2 regions of the Rhodoferax sp. RT4P68 genome follow, and region 1 is predicted to be linked to the other one. Evidence: predicted binding sites of a transcription regulator. Region 1 holds the regulator's gene; the other holds the start of a gene.
What was found. Region 1 encodes LexA, which represses DNA repair genes until DNA is damaged. Its sites were predicted from a motif close to ACTGTATNNNNATACAGT; they were not measured.
Positions count from the first base shown of each region.

Region 1 (5,967 bases):
CGTTTGGCGCTTGGCGTTTAGCGCCGAACCTGCAGTGAACCCGGGTTCACGATATTGGTCGGCGTGCCCTTGATGAAGTTCAGCACGTTGTCGAAGGCGGCATTGAAATACATCTCGTAGCTTTGCAGTTCCACATAGCCGATGTGTGGGGTGCAGATGCAGTTTTCTAGCCGCAACAGCGCATGGCCCTGCAAGATGGGCTCGCTCTCGAACACGTCGACGGCGGCCATGCCCGGCCGGCCGCGGTTCAGGCCTGCCAGCAGGGCGTCTGTCTCGATCAGCTCAGCGCGCGAGGTGTTGACCAGCAGCGATGTGGGCTTCATGCGCGACAAGTCCTCCAACGTGACGATGCCGCGCGTCTCCTCGTTCAGGCGCAGGTGCAGGGAGACGACGTCGCAGTTGGCAAACAGTTCCTGCTGACTGGAGGCGACGTGGTGGCCATCGGCAGCTGCGCGCTCGCACGATCCGGCACGGCCCCATACCAGCACGCGCATGCCGAACGCGCGAGCGTAGGTGCTGACGATCTGCCCGATGCGGCCATAGCCGAAGATGCCCAGGGTCTTTTCCCGCAGCACGGTGCCCAGGCCGAAGTTCGCCGGCATCGATGCGGTCTTCAACCCGGACTGCTGCCACGCGCCGTGCTTGAGGTTGCCGATGTACTGCGGCAGCCGCTTGGTCGCAGCCATGATCAGAGCCCAGGTCAGCTCTGCAGGCGCCACTGGCGAACCCACGCCTTCGGCCACGGCGATGCCGCGCTCGGTGCAGGCCGCCACGTCCACGTGGGCACCGACACGGCCGGTCTGGGCGATCAGCTTGAGCTTGGGCAGTTTCTCGATCAACAGGCGATTCAGGTGCGTACGCTCGCGGATCAGCACGATGATGTCCGCATCGCGCAGCCGCACCGAAAGCTGGCCTAGTCCCTTGATCGTATTGGTGAAGACCTTGGCCGCGTAGGGATCGAGCTTGGCAGCGCAATCGAGCTTGCGCACCGCGTCCTGGTAGTCATCGAGGATCACAATGTTCATGCGGGCATTGTGCCTCGCGTGCCGTGCAGAGCCGGCCAGCCAGACGGCTTCGACGGGGCTGCCGTCCGGGCTGGCGGCCGTGTGACATCGGCGTGTTGGCCGGCGTGTTGGCCGGCGTGTCAGCCGGTGCGTCGGCCGGTGCGTCAGCCGACGACGCAACGCTCGGCGCCGTCAGTCAGCTGCGGTCGAAACCGCTGGCCGCTTCTGCAGCGGCCAGCCGGTCCAGTTCGGCGCAGACATCGGCCATACGGCCGGAGATCACCATGCGGCCCGCCGCGTTGCGCGCCTGGTGGGGCTCGACGACACGCAGCACCCGCAGTGGCATCGTCGCGCCGGCCCGATGCGGCCCGCGCTCTGTCAGCCGGTCGCTCCGGTTGGCAGCGCTGGCCCATCTGCCGAGCAAGCGGCGCGCCAGACGGGCGACGCGGTGCCGCGCTGCAGGCTGCACCGGCGGCGTGCCGCTCCGGTGCACTCGGGCTGGCGCAGTGCTGCTGGCACGGCCAAGCTGTGGCCAGTGCAGTTCGAGCCACGCAGGCAGGGCTTGAACCACGCGAGCGGCTGCGAAGATTGCGATTCCCATGTCAACTCCTCTCCCCGAAATAAGGGGGTGTACACAGGCAGGATTGGTCGATAAGCCCGCAGCGAGAGGGTTGTCGTGCCACTGCACGGCCAAACGCCCGCCACCTCGCGCTGCGGACAAGTACGTACCGCTTACATCAGCATGGTGTTGCGGATCAGGCCGACGGCCAGACCTTCGATTTCGAACGGCTCACCGGGCTCCACGACGATGGTCGGATAGTCCGGGTTTTCGGGTAGCAACTCGATGTTGTCCTTGTTGCGCCGGTAGCGCTTGACCGTGACTTCGTCGCCGATGCGGGCGACGACGATCTGACCGCTCTTGGCGTCTTTGGTGGCACGCACTGCCAGCAGGTCACCGTCCATGATGCCGATGTCGCGCATGGACATACCGCGCACGCGTAACAGGTAATCGGGCTTGTGCTGGAACAGGCTGCTTTCGACGTAATAGGTCTGGTCCACATGCTCCTGCGCCAGGATCGGCGAGCCGGCCGCCACACGGCCGATCAAGGGCAGTGCCAGCTGAGCCAGCTCTTGCAGCGGCAACATGAATTGCTTGTTGCGCGCGGCGTGCAGAGAGCGCAGCATGTCGCCGCGCAACCGGATGCCGCGAGATGTCCCGCTCACCAATTCGATGGCGCCCTTGCGCGCCAGGGCCTGCAGGTGCTCTTCAGCCGCGTTGGCGGACTTGAACCCCAGTTCGCTGGCGATCTCTGCGCGAGTCGGGGGCGCGCCGGTGTTGGCAATGGCGGACTGGATCAATTCCAGAATCTGTTGCTGCCGAGCCGTGAGCTTGACAGGGAAGGCATTGGACGAAGCGTCGGACATGGCATTTCCTTTCGGGCTGGAGCAGTTCTGTTGATATTTCCAGTATCTGTATTTTTAACCAGTTTTCTGCACTGTGCAAGCATTCGCTGCAGCTTGCCCACCTCGGTCGGGATTTCGTGGCTTCCTGCAACGGGGGTACGGAGGCGTCAGTGGCCGTTGCCTGCCACGGCCGTCGTGCAATGGATTGCGCATGCGGACCCACCCGCGCAGGCAGGGCGTGCTGACCTGCGCAGTCCTGCGCTTCGAGAGTGTCTTGTGGGAGCGTGAAGGTTAGCGGCACGGGCTTGCATCCGTGCATCGGCAGTCGGCGCAGGCAGTCCGGCAACGCCGCCTGCACTGTGGCGAGCCTGAATATCAAACCGTGTTGTCAGCGCTGCCATGAGCACTGCACGTTTCGGGCCGTACGGCCGCAAGTTGACTGGCCGTGCCTCGCATGCTGCGACGCCTCGAACGTCCGCCCGTCGAACCGCCGTCAGGCAGCAGGCAGCGTGCGCCTGGTGGCCGTCAGTCGGCCAGGGCTGCCAGCGCGCGCGCGGTGATCTCGTCGACCGTGCCCGTGCCCGAGATGCTGCGGTATTTGGGTGCCTGCGCCGGGTCGGCTGCAGCCCATTTGGCGTAGTACTCGACCAACGGTCGGGTCTGTGCGCTGTAGACCTCCAGGCGCTTCGCGACGGTCTCCTCGCGATCGTCGTCGCGCTGCACCAGAGGCTCGCCCGTGACGTCGTCGACGCCCTCGACCTTGGGGGGGTTGAACTTGGCGTGGTACGTGCGGCCCGACGGCGCGTGCGAGCGGCGCCCGCTCATGCGTTCGATGATGGCGTCGAAGGGAACGTCGATTTCCAGCACGTAGTCGAGCTTCACGCCCGCGGCCTTCATCGCGTCGGCCTGGGGGATGGTGCGGGGGAAACCGTCGAACAGGAATCCGTTGGCGCAGTCCGGCGCGGTGATGCGCTCCTTGACCAGGCCGATGATGATGTCGTCCCCCACAAGGGCACCCGAATCCATGACCGATTTGGCCTGCACGCCCAACGGGCTGCCCGCCTTGACCGCAGCGCGCAACATGTCGCCAGTGGAGATCTGGGGAATCCCGAACTTTCTGCAGATGAAGGTGGCTTGCGTGCCTTTGCCGGCGCCCGGCGCGCCCAACAGAATCAGTCTCATGGATGTCCTCGGATGTTGTGAAGCTCGCGACACTGCTGGCAGAGCGTGCCGCCGCAGTGTTTCATGCGACCGAGGATAGCATGCGACCTTCCGTGATTTGCGCTCTTGACGCCGGCCCGCACGTCCCCCAGGCGCCTGCGGCGAACGGTTAGAACAGCCGCCGCACGCGCTCCAGGTCTTGCGGAGTGTCCACGCCCACCCCCGGCGGCTCGTGCGTCACGTGCACGGCGATCTCGTGGCCGTGCCACATCGCGCGCAGTTGCTCCAGGGCCTCGATGTTCTCGATAGGCGACTGTGCGAGCAGTGGAAACTGGCGCAGGAAGCCAGCGCGATAGCCGTAGATGCCGACATGGCGCAACGGCGCGAGCGCGGGCAGGGCGGTGTTGTCGGCGGCGTAGCCATCGCGCCACCAGGGGATCGGGGCGCGGCTGAAGTACAGCGCGCAGTCGCGCGCGTCCAGCACTACCTTGACAACATTCGGGTTGCGCAGATCGTCGATGGTAGTGATGGCATGGGCCGCCGTGCTCATGCTGGCTTGCGGGCGCTGCGTCAGCAGGTCTGCCACGGCATCGATCAGCAGAGGGGCGATCAGCGGTTCGTCGCCTTGCACGTTGACGACCACGTCCTGGCCGTCCAGGCCGAGCAGAGCGCAGGCCTCGGCCAGTCGGTCGCTGCCGGAGGGATGGTCGACACGCGTCAACACCGATTCGACACCGTAGGCCGCGCAGGCCGCTGCGATGTCGGCGCTGTCGCAGGCCACCACCGTGCGCGTGGCGCGCGACTGCATGGCGCGTTGCGCGACCCGCACGACCATTGGCACCTCGCCCAGCAGAGCCAGCGGCTTGTTGGGCAGCCGCGTGGACGCCAGGCGCGCCGGGATCAAGACGGTGAACGGGGCCATCAGCGTTCGATTTCGTCGTCGCTCAGGGTGCGGGCCTCGTTCTCCAGCAGGATGGGAATGTCGTCGCGCACCGGGTAGGCCAGCCTGGCGCTGCGCGAGACCAGTTCCTGGCGTTCGCGGTCGTACTGCAGCGGCCCCTTGGTGACGGGGCAGACCAGCAGTTCCAGAAGTTTGCTGTCCATGGCGGGGTCAGGAAGTCGAAACCGGCAATGGTACCTGCGGCCCTGTCGAGGAAGGCGTCGGCGAGCCCAGCATGCGGTCGAGCGCCTGCAGCAGCCCTTCGTCCAATGTCAGCTCCAGCGGCACGGCCCAGGCGTGGGGGTGTTCCGCCCACAGCTTGACGGCGTCCTTCGCAGTGCACAGCCAGACCGCCGGTGCCTGAGCGGGGGGCTGCCAGCCGGCGAAGTCGAAGTGGTCCGGCAGCGGCAACTCACGCACCTCGTGCAGGCCGGCGGCGCGCAGCATGTCGAAAAAGCGCTGCGGCCGTGCGATGCCGGCCAGGGCCAGCACCGGCGTGTCGGCCAAGCTGGCCAGCGCCATGCGCGTGCCATCGGCCTGCTGCGCCCACTGGCCAAGCCGGCGTCGCGCGCGAAAGCCTTCGAACGCCGGTTGCTCCCCGGTGTGCACGACGAGATCGGCCGGCCGCGGCCAGTGTTCGCGCAAGGGGCCAGCCGGCAGCAGCCAGCCATTGCCGACGCCGCGGTCGTCAAACACGCAGACCTCCACGTCGCGCGCCAGTGCCAGATGCTGCAGGCCGTCGTCGCACAGCACGATCTGTGTGCTGGGGTGACGGGCCAGCAGGGCCAGACCCGCCTCGGCACGGCGTGCCGCAACGAACACCGGCACACCGCAGCCTTGCCGCACGAGCAGCGGCTCATCGCCGACTTCATGCGCAGGGCTGGACGGCAGCACCTCACGGCAGTCCGTGGTGGCGCGGCCGTAACCGCGCGCGATCACGCCGACCTGCCAGCCGCGCGCGCGCAGGTGGTCGACCAGGCCCATGACGACCGGCGTCTTGCCCGAACCACCGGCGACCACGTTGCCGACCACGACCACCGGCACGGGCAGGCGCGTGCTGCCCAACACGCCGCTGCGGAACAAGCTGCGCCGGCCAGCCGCCACCATGCCGAACAACAGCGACAGCGGCCACAGCAGACAGGCCAGCGCGCCGCGCCGCAGCCAAACGCGTGGCAGGAAAGCCGCCAGCCAGCCGCGCATGGCCGTTGACGGAGAGGGGCTAGCGCGCGGCGGCGCCAGCGGCCGTCTGCGTCGCGAACGTGATCTGGAAGAGCCCCGCGCGACGGGCCGCCTCCATCGCTGTGACGACCGCCTGGTGCGCCGTGGTGGCATCGGCGCTGATGACGACCATGGTGTCCTTGGCGTCGCGCGACGCCGCCAGCATCGATTGCGACAAGGCGTCCACGCTGCGGTCGGCCAGCGGGTTCTTGTTGACGGCATAGCGGCCGTCGCTGGAGA
Region 1 is NZ_JBWMBB010000006.1:28,168-34,134, forward strand. Features, by position in the region: gene AC099J_RS14415 (D-2-hydroxyacid dehydrogenase family protein) at 18-1,025, opposite strand; gene AC099J_RS14420 (hypothetical protein) at 1,201-1,605, opposite strand; gene lexA (transcriptional repressor LexA) at 1,737-2,429, opposite strand; gene adk (adenylate kinase) at 2,934-3,590, opposite strand; gene kdsB (3-deoxy-manno-octulosonate cytidylyltransferase) at 3,739-4,491, opposite strand; gene AC099J_RS14440 (Trm112 family protein) at 4,491-4,673, opposite strand; gene lpxK (tetraacyldisaccharide 4'-kinase) at 4,681-5,709, opposite strand; gene AC099J_RS14450 (ExbD/TolR family protein) at 5,729-5,967, opposite strand, start outside.

Region 2 (5,967 bases), 320 kb from region 1:
TCATTGAACTGCAGAAAGCAATCGCGCGTGGAGCGAATCATCATGAGCGACAGCTTCTGGTCCATCGGCTCGTGGCGGCGCGAGGTCGCTCATCCGACTGTTGAATATTGCAACCGAGTGCGCCACCAGCCCGGATAAGCGGTTTATCTGTTTCGGGCCACAATTTAGCCTGCCACTTACGAGTCGCTCAATTGAGGTCGTGCGCCGGCTTCTTGATCCTGAGTGCGACGAGCTCGGCGTGCCGTTGTGTGATGGTGAACACTCCCTAGATGAGCATGGCGTTGTTGATCAGCCCTATGGCGCTGGAAGCGCCGCCGGTCGGCCCGTGCGGATTGCGGCGAAAGATCGCTGCCGGCCGATAGCGTTGGAAAAACTCGCATAGCAAGTGCAAACGCGCGCCCCCCAAGCGTTGAAAGGTGTTAGGCGCGCCCGCTTCCAAAAGTCGCCACGTTTGCGCAGCACGGGTCGGAGCCAGCAGCACCGCTATCGGCTCTTGGGCTTCGCACCTGGCGTAAGCGTCGAATCCGAAAACTTCTCTAGTTCGAGCCCCTCGATTTCGCTGGCGATCCGCTCGAACAGAGCCTGTAACGCCTTCGGCTGCGGCGCCGACATGTAGCTCAAGGCAAGCACCGTCATCGGATGAACGTCCATGACCTCCGCCAAGGCCTCGATCTTGCCCAAGGTCGGGACGCTGGTGCCGCGCTCGATCCTGCTGACGTGAGCCATGGAGGACACCGTCGCGAAGGAGACCTGGGCGATTCCCTTGGCAACCCGCACCGAACGAAAGGCTCTTGGAAGGTCAGAGGTCGGGAGAACAGGTGGGGGCTTCCTTGGCACCCGCGGATTGGCGCATTTAGAATGCCATGAATCCAGAACATAAATGTTTAGGAATTCAATGGCTTCAACCGATTTCGCACAACGCTCCTCCTTCGCTCGCGGTTCTTCGCCGCCGACTTCCTGGCCGCAGTTCGATCCGCTTCCGCTGCGCACCTTGAGGAACCGGCATCCCTACATGTTTCAACAGAACCAGATTTCGCATCTTTGGCTCTACTGTGGGTGGGTTCCAGCCTTCTCCAGGCTGTGTAGCGCAATCGACGCGGTGCTCGATGTCGACAAGCGGGAATTCCATTGGCGCTACGCTGAAGAACGCAACGGTGGAGCGCGGTACGGCTACAACATCGACGGCCAGCACGTGATCATCCCCGATGAAATCAGGGGCCACCCGAATTTCTTCGACGAGCCGGGCCCTGACGACAGGGAGGCTCGCCACATCTACCGCCTGGTGAAGGACGCCCGAGATGCGACGGAGCGGCTGTGCATCGTGTGCGGAGCACCAGCCCGGCTGAGTGGGTTGAAGGGCGTTGTGGCGCCGCTCTGTGCCCCACACACGGACGATCGCGTGATCGACGGCCTGTGGAACGACACCATCATGAGCTTTGATGTGCCGCGCTGGATGACTCCGCATTCGTAAGCATTCACGCCAAAACAGACGAGCCACCCGGGTTGGCGCTCCTGCCCGAGATCAGCACACTCACGGAGGTGCAACCCAAACACACACGAGATCGCAGCGTTTTATGCCCGCGCCACCGGCACATCACTCCAAGCGGTGGTGTAGTTCGGCGTCTTGCGGTCTTGACGCATCGTCCACTCGCGCGGATTGCTGGCTCCCGTGCAGGCCACGTGCAACGTGCCCTTGCCGTAGCGACCGTTCAACGTGTCCATCGCGGTCATGAGCCGTTCCCGGTGCTCATCGCGGACCTCCTCGTCCAGCGCAAGTTCGCCTTGGAGGCGCCCGGCCGGCGCCAGGTCGAGCAACATCACGCCGGCTTTCACGAGGTCGAAGCCTGGCTCGAAGATCTGCCGCATGCCGCGCACGGCTGCCTGCACCAGCAGTGGCGTTTCCGCTGTCGGCCTGCGCAAGGGAACCGTCACCGTTTTGTGGAACCGCGGCCCAGGGCGGTGCGGTGACGTGTGGGCGAACACCAGCAGCTGACCGGCGACGCTGGTCTGGCGTCGCAGTTTCTCGCCCGCGCGCGTCGCGAACTCGGACACTGCTTCGAGCAACTGCGGCAAGTCCTTGATCGTGCGGCCGAACGAACGCGTGCACGCGATCTGCTTTTTGGGTACCGGCGCGTCCTCGAAATCCACGCACGAGAGCCCTTGGAGCTCCCGGACGGTGCGCTCCAGGACAACGCTCCACCGGCTGCGCACCGTGGCGGGGTCCATGCGAACGAGGTCCAGGACCGTCTTCACGCCCCCGGCCTGCAACTGGGCAGCGATGCGCCGGCCAACTCCCCAGACCTCACCGACCTCGGTCAGCGCGAACAAGTCGTCTACTTGCGCCCCGGTCAAAGTGCACAAGTTGCACACTTGCGCGTGTTCTGCTGGATAGCTGTCTGGCTTGCGCTCCGCGGTCTTGGCAATGTGATTGGCCAGCTTGGCCAGCGTCTTCGTGGTGCCGATGCCAACGCCGCAGGGGATGCCGACCCACGCATGGATGCGCGCTCGGATCCGGCGGGCTCGGTCCGTCAAATCGCCGCGCATGCCCGACAGGTCGATGAACGATTCGTCGATGCTGTAAATCTCCTGCGCATGACCTAGACCCGCCGCAAGGCTCATCATTCGGTCGCTCATGTCCCCATACAACGTGAAGTTGGCGGACAAGGCCACGAGGCCCTCCGCTTCTTCCAAGTGCCGAATCTGGAACCACGGCGCGCCCATCTTGATCCCCAACGCCTTGGCCTCGTTGCTCCTTGCAATGGCGCAGCCGTCGTTGTTCGACAGGACGACGACGGGCCGGCCTTCCAGGCTGGGACGAAACACGCGCTCGCAACTCACATAGAAGTTGTTGCCATCGACCAGCGCGTACATCAGCGACTCACGTGAAGCGCTTGATGGCGCAGGTCACGACGCCCCACACCTCGAGCGTTTGACCCTCGCGGGGGGTGATATCAGGAAACGTGGGGTTCGCCGGTCGCAACTTGACGCGGCCGGCGCGTTGGTACAAAAACTTGACCGTGAAATCACCGTCCACGACGGCGACCACCACATGGCCGTGCCGCGGCTTCAGGGCTTTGTTGACGACCAGCATGTCCCCGTCAAAGATGCCCGCGTCCTTCATGCTGTCGCCACTGACGCGAAGCAGAAACGTGGCTTGAGGGTGGGTGATCAACTCGCGGGTGAGGTCGATCCGCTGCACCAGAAAGTCGTCGGCGGGCGATGGAAACCCGGCATGGACCACGTGCCCAGCCACCGGCAGCAACATGGTGCTGACGTCCAAAGGTGTGGGGTGGGTGGCGCCGTCGATACTGTTCACCCATCCAGTATATGGCGTAGCATCTGGACCATGCTCGTGAACTTTGACAACTGGACTGCCCAGCCGCACCGCGTCTCCCACGGAGGTCTTGGCGCGCTCAAGCGACGGAGTCGGGCGTCGCGCCGTGCCATCCTCGCAGCTGTTGTCCTCGTGACTGCATCCACATCCTGGGGTGGAGTCCGGGATTGTCTGGTCGTGGGGGTGAGCGACGGGGACACGTTGACTGCGCGGTGTGGCTCACTCGGCGCCTACGAACAGCTCAAGGTACGCTTGTCTGGCATCGATGCGCCGGAGAAGGGCCAACCGTTCGGCACACGGTCGCGCGCCGCACTGGCCGCGATGACATTCGGCCGGCCGGCCGTCTTGGAATGCCCGAAGAAGGACCGTTTCGGCCGCATGCTGTGCGTCGCGAGGGTTGCTCCAGCTTGGGTGCCGAACGGCCCACAGACGATCGATGTGGGACACGCCATGATCACGCAGGGATGGGCGTGGTGGTACCGCGCCTATGCGCGCGACCAGACGCATGAGGCGCGCATGCAGTACGAACATGCTGAGAGTGTCGCCAGGGCGAAGCAGGCCGGTCTGTGGTCTGAGCCCCGGCAGGTGGCCCCGTGGGACTGGAGGCGCTCGATGCGATGAGTGGGCCTGCAGACATGCCAAGAGCGACCTCGTTCGCTTTCTCGATCCTGGTCGCAGACCAAGACGCAGTTGGGAACTGCTCCAAGGATCCGTCAACAGGCGTTGCTGGGCCGGCTCGGCTGCAACGCGCCCCGCACAGAATACACCGGGCCTTGAGGCCCGCACCCACTAGGACGGAAGATACCGTGAACATTGCAGTTCAGGGATCGGGTTCATTGCTCTGATAGGCAGAGCCGTCGAACATTCGGACCCTTGGCGATCGGACGCACCTCAAGGACGTGCTCGAGCGGCTGCTGGCGCATCCGAACCATCGCATCGTTGAGTAGTTTACTGCCGCGCAGCTGTACACCGGCGAGCTTGACCGCCGGACGGGGCCTGCGGCCGTCGTAAAGATAGTGTGTCCGGACGCTTGCCGTAGGTTTTCCGGGGGCGAGGTCACAGCGCCGTGCAGGCGGAGGACTGCAGGACCATGCATCCGGTCAGCTTGCTCCTTATAGGGGAAACGTAACCGTGAAGGTCGTTCCTTCTGCGCTCGAGCTGACCGCAACCTCCCCGCCATGGGCGAGCGCGATGGCCCGAACGATGTAAAGGCCGAGTCCAACACTGCGGGCACCACCGTTCCCGCTGCCACCGCGCACCATGGGCTCGAAAATGCGGGCCTGCAGATCGGGAGGGATCGGATTTCCCTGGTTCGACACAGAGACGCGAACGACACCCGCGCACACCTCGGATTGGATCGCAATCGGCTTGTCCGACGCACCGTGGGTGTACGCATTGCTGACGAGGTTACCGATCATCTGCGCGACGCGGTCAGGGTCCAGAGAGCAAGCACCCTCGCCAAGATGGGTGCAGTGCAGCAGCCGACCCGGGGCGCTGAGGGCAAGCTCATCGACTGTTGACGCGACCAGGGCATGCAGGTCCGACTTTCGGCGCTGGACTGCTAGCCCCCGGCCAACCCGTACCAGGGTGAAGTCCAGCAAGTCCTCGACCAGCCTTTGGGCGCGGCGGGCGGACTGCGCTACGCGCGCTGCCATGCGCACTTTGCCCTCTGCGGTTTCGCCTCGTGCCAGCATCTCCGTGCCAACGAGAATGGCCGACAGCGGTGTGCGCAGGTCGTGGCTCACAATGCCGACCATCTGCTCCGCAAGGAGTGCACGGTCTTTGGCCTGTTCGCGCTGTTGCCAGATGTCAGTGATGTCGCTAAGCACGCCGACTATGCGTGTCGGTGTTCCGTCGCCATCCTGCAGCACATTGCCGGAGGATTCCACCGTGCGCAGTCTGCCCGATGCATCGGTCAGCCGGTAAGTGCAATGGTAGACCTGCGTGTTCGTGATGGCGGCCTGGAGCGACTGCCGCTCAAGCTCCTGGTCCGCCGGAAGAATGCGCTCCCGAAAGGCTGCTTCGGCGATGGGCTGTGGTGCCTCGAAGCCCAGCAGAGATGCCACCTCGTCGTCGTAGTGCTGCCGCCCTGTGGACAGGTCCATTTCCCAAAGGTACAGCGAGCCGAGCCGAAGCGCTTGCCGCAAGCGGGACTGCGTGACTTTGAGTCGCTCCTGAAATTCGCGCTCACTGGCCAACAACGCGTCGGCTCGTTTGCGCGCGATCAGCAGTTCCTTTTCATACTTGTTTCGCTCCTCCGCCATGGAAACGGAGACTTGGTCCAGCGTGCCGCCGTCGCGCACGCGCCGGATGACGTTGAGCATGACCGGAAAGGTGCTCCCGTCCTGTCGCAGCATGTCCAGCTTGACCTCGGACAAGGAGCCTTGCATTTCCAGTATTGGGAGCCAATGCGTTTGGTGGAAGATGCGTCCGCCGACGGTGAAGAGTTCCTGCAGTCGCTTACGCCCCACCAATTCAGCCGGATCCACATCCAGCCACGCGCAAAAAGTGTTGTTGACTTTCAAAATGGTGCCGTTGGCGGCCAGCACCAAAAGGCCGACCGGAAACTGTTCGAACAGTTCCGCTGCGCTCGGCAGGGACGGGCGCGCCTCGGTCACCCGTAACCCAGCTCT
Region 2 is NZ_JBWMBB010000006.1:343,925-349,891, forward strand. Features, by position in the region: gene AC099J_RS15840 (helix-turn-helix domain-containing protein) at 484-777, opposite strand; gene AC099J_RS15845 (hypothetical protein) at 896-1,471, shown strand; gene AC099J_RS15850 (Y-family DNA polymerase) at 1,573-2,871, opposite strand; gene AC099J_RS15855 (LexA family protein) at 2,879-3,265, opposite strand; gene AC099J_RS15860 (thermonuclease family protein) at 3,587-3,955, shown strand; gene AC099J_RS15865 (sensor histidine kinase) at 4,447-5,952, opposite strand; gene AC099J_RS15870 (alpha/beta fold hydrolase) at 5,949-5,967, opposite strand, start outside.
Region 2: a site for LexA is predicted at 3,308-3,325, ahead of AC099J_RS15855 (LexA family protein). Genes of this name have one in related genera too.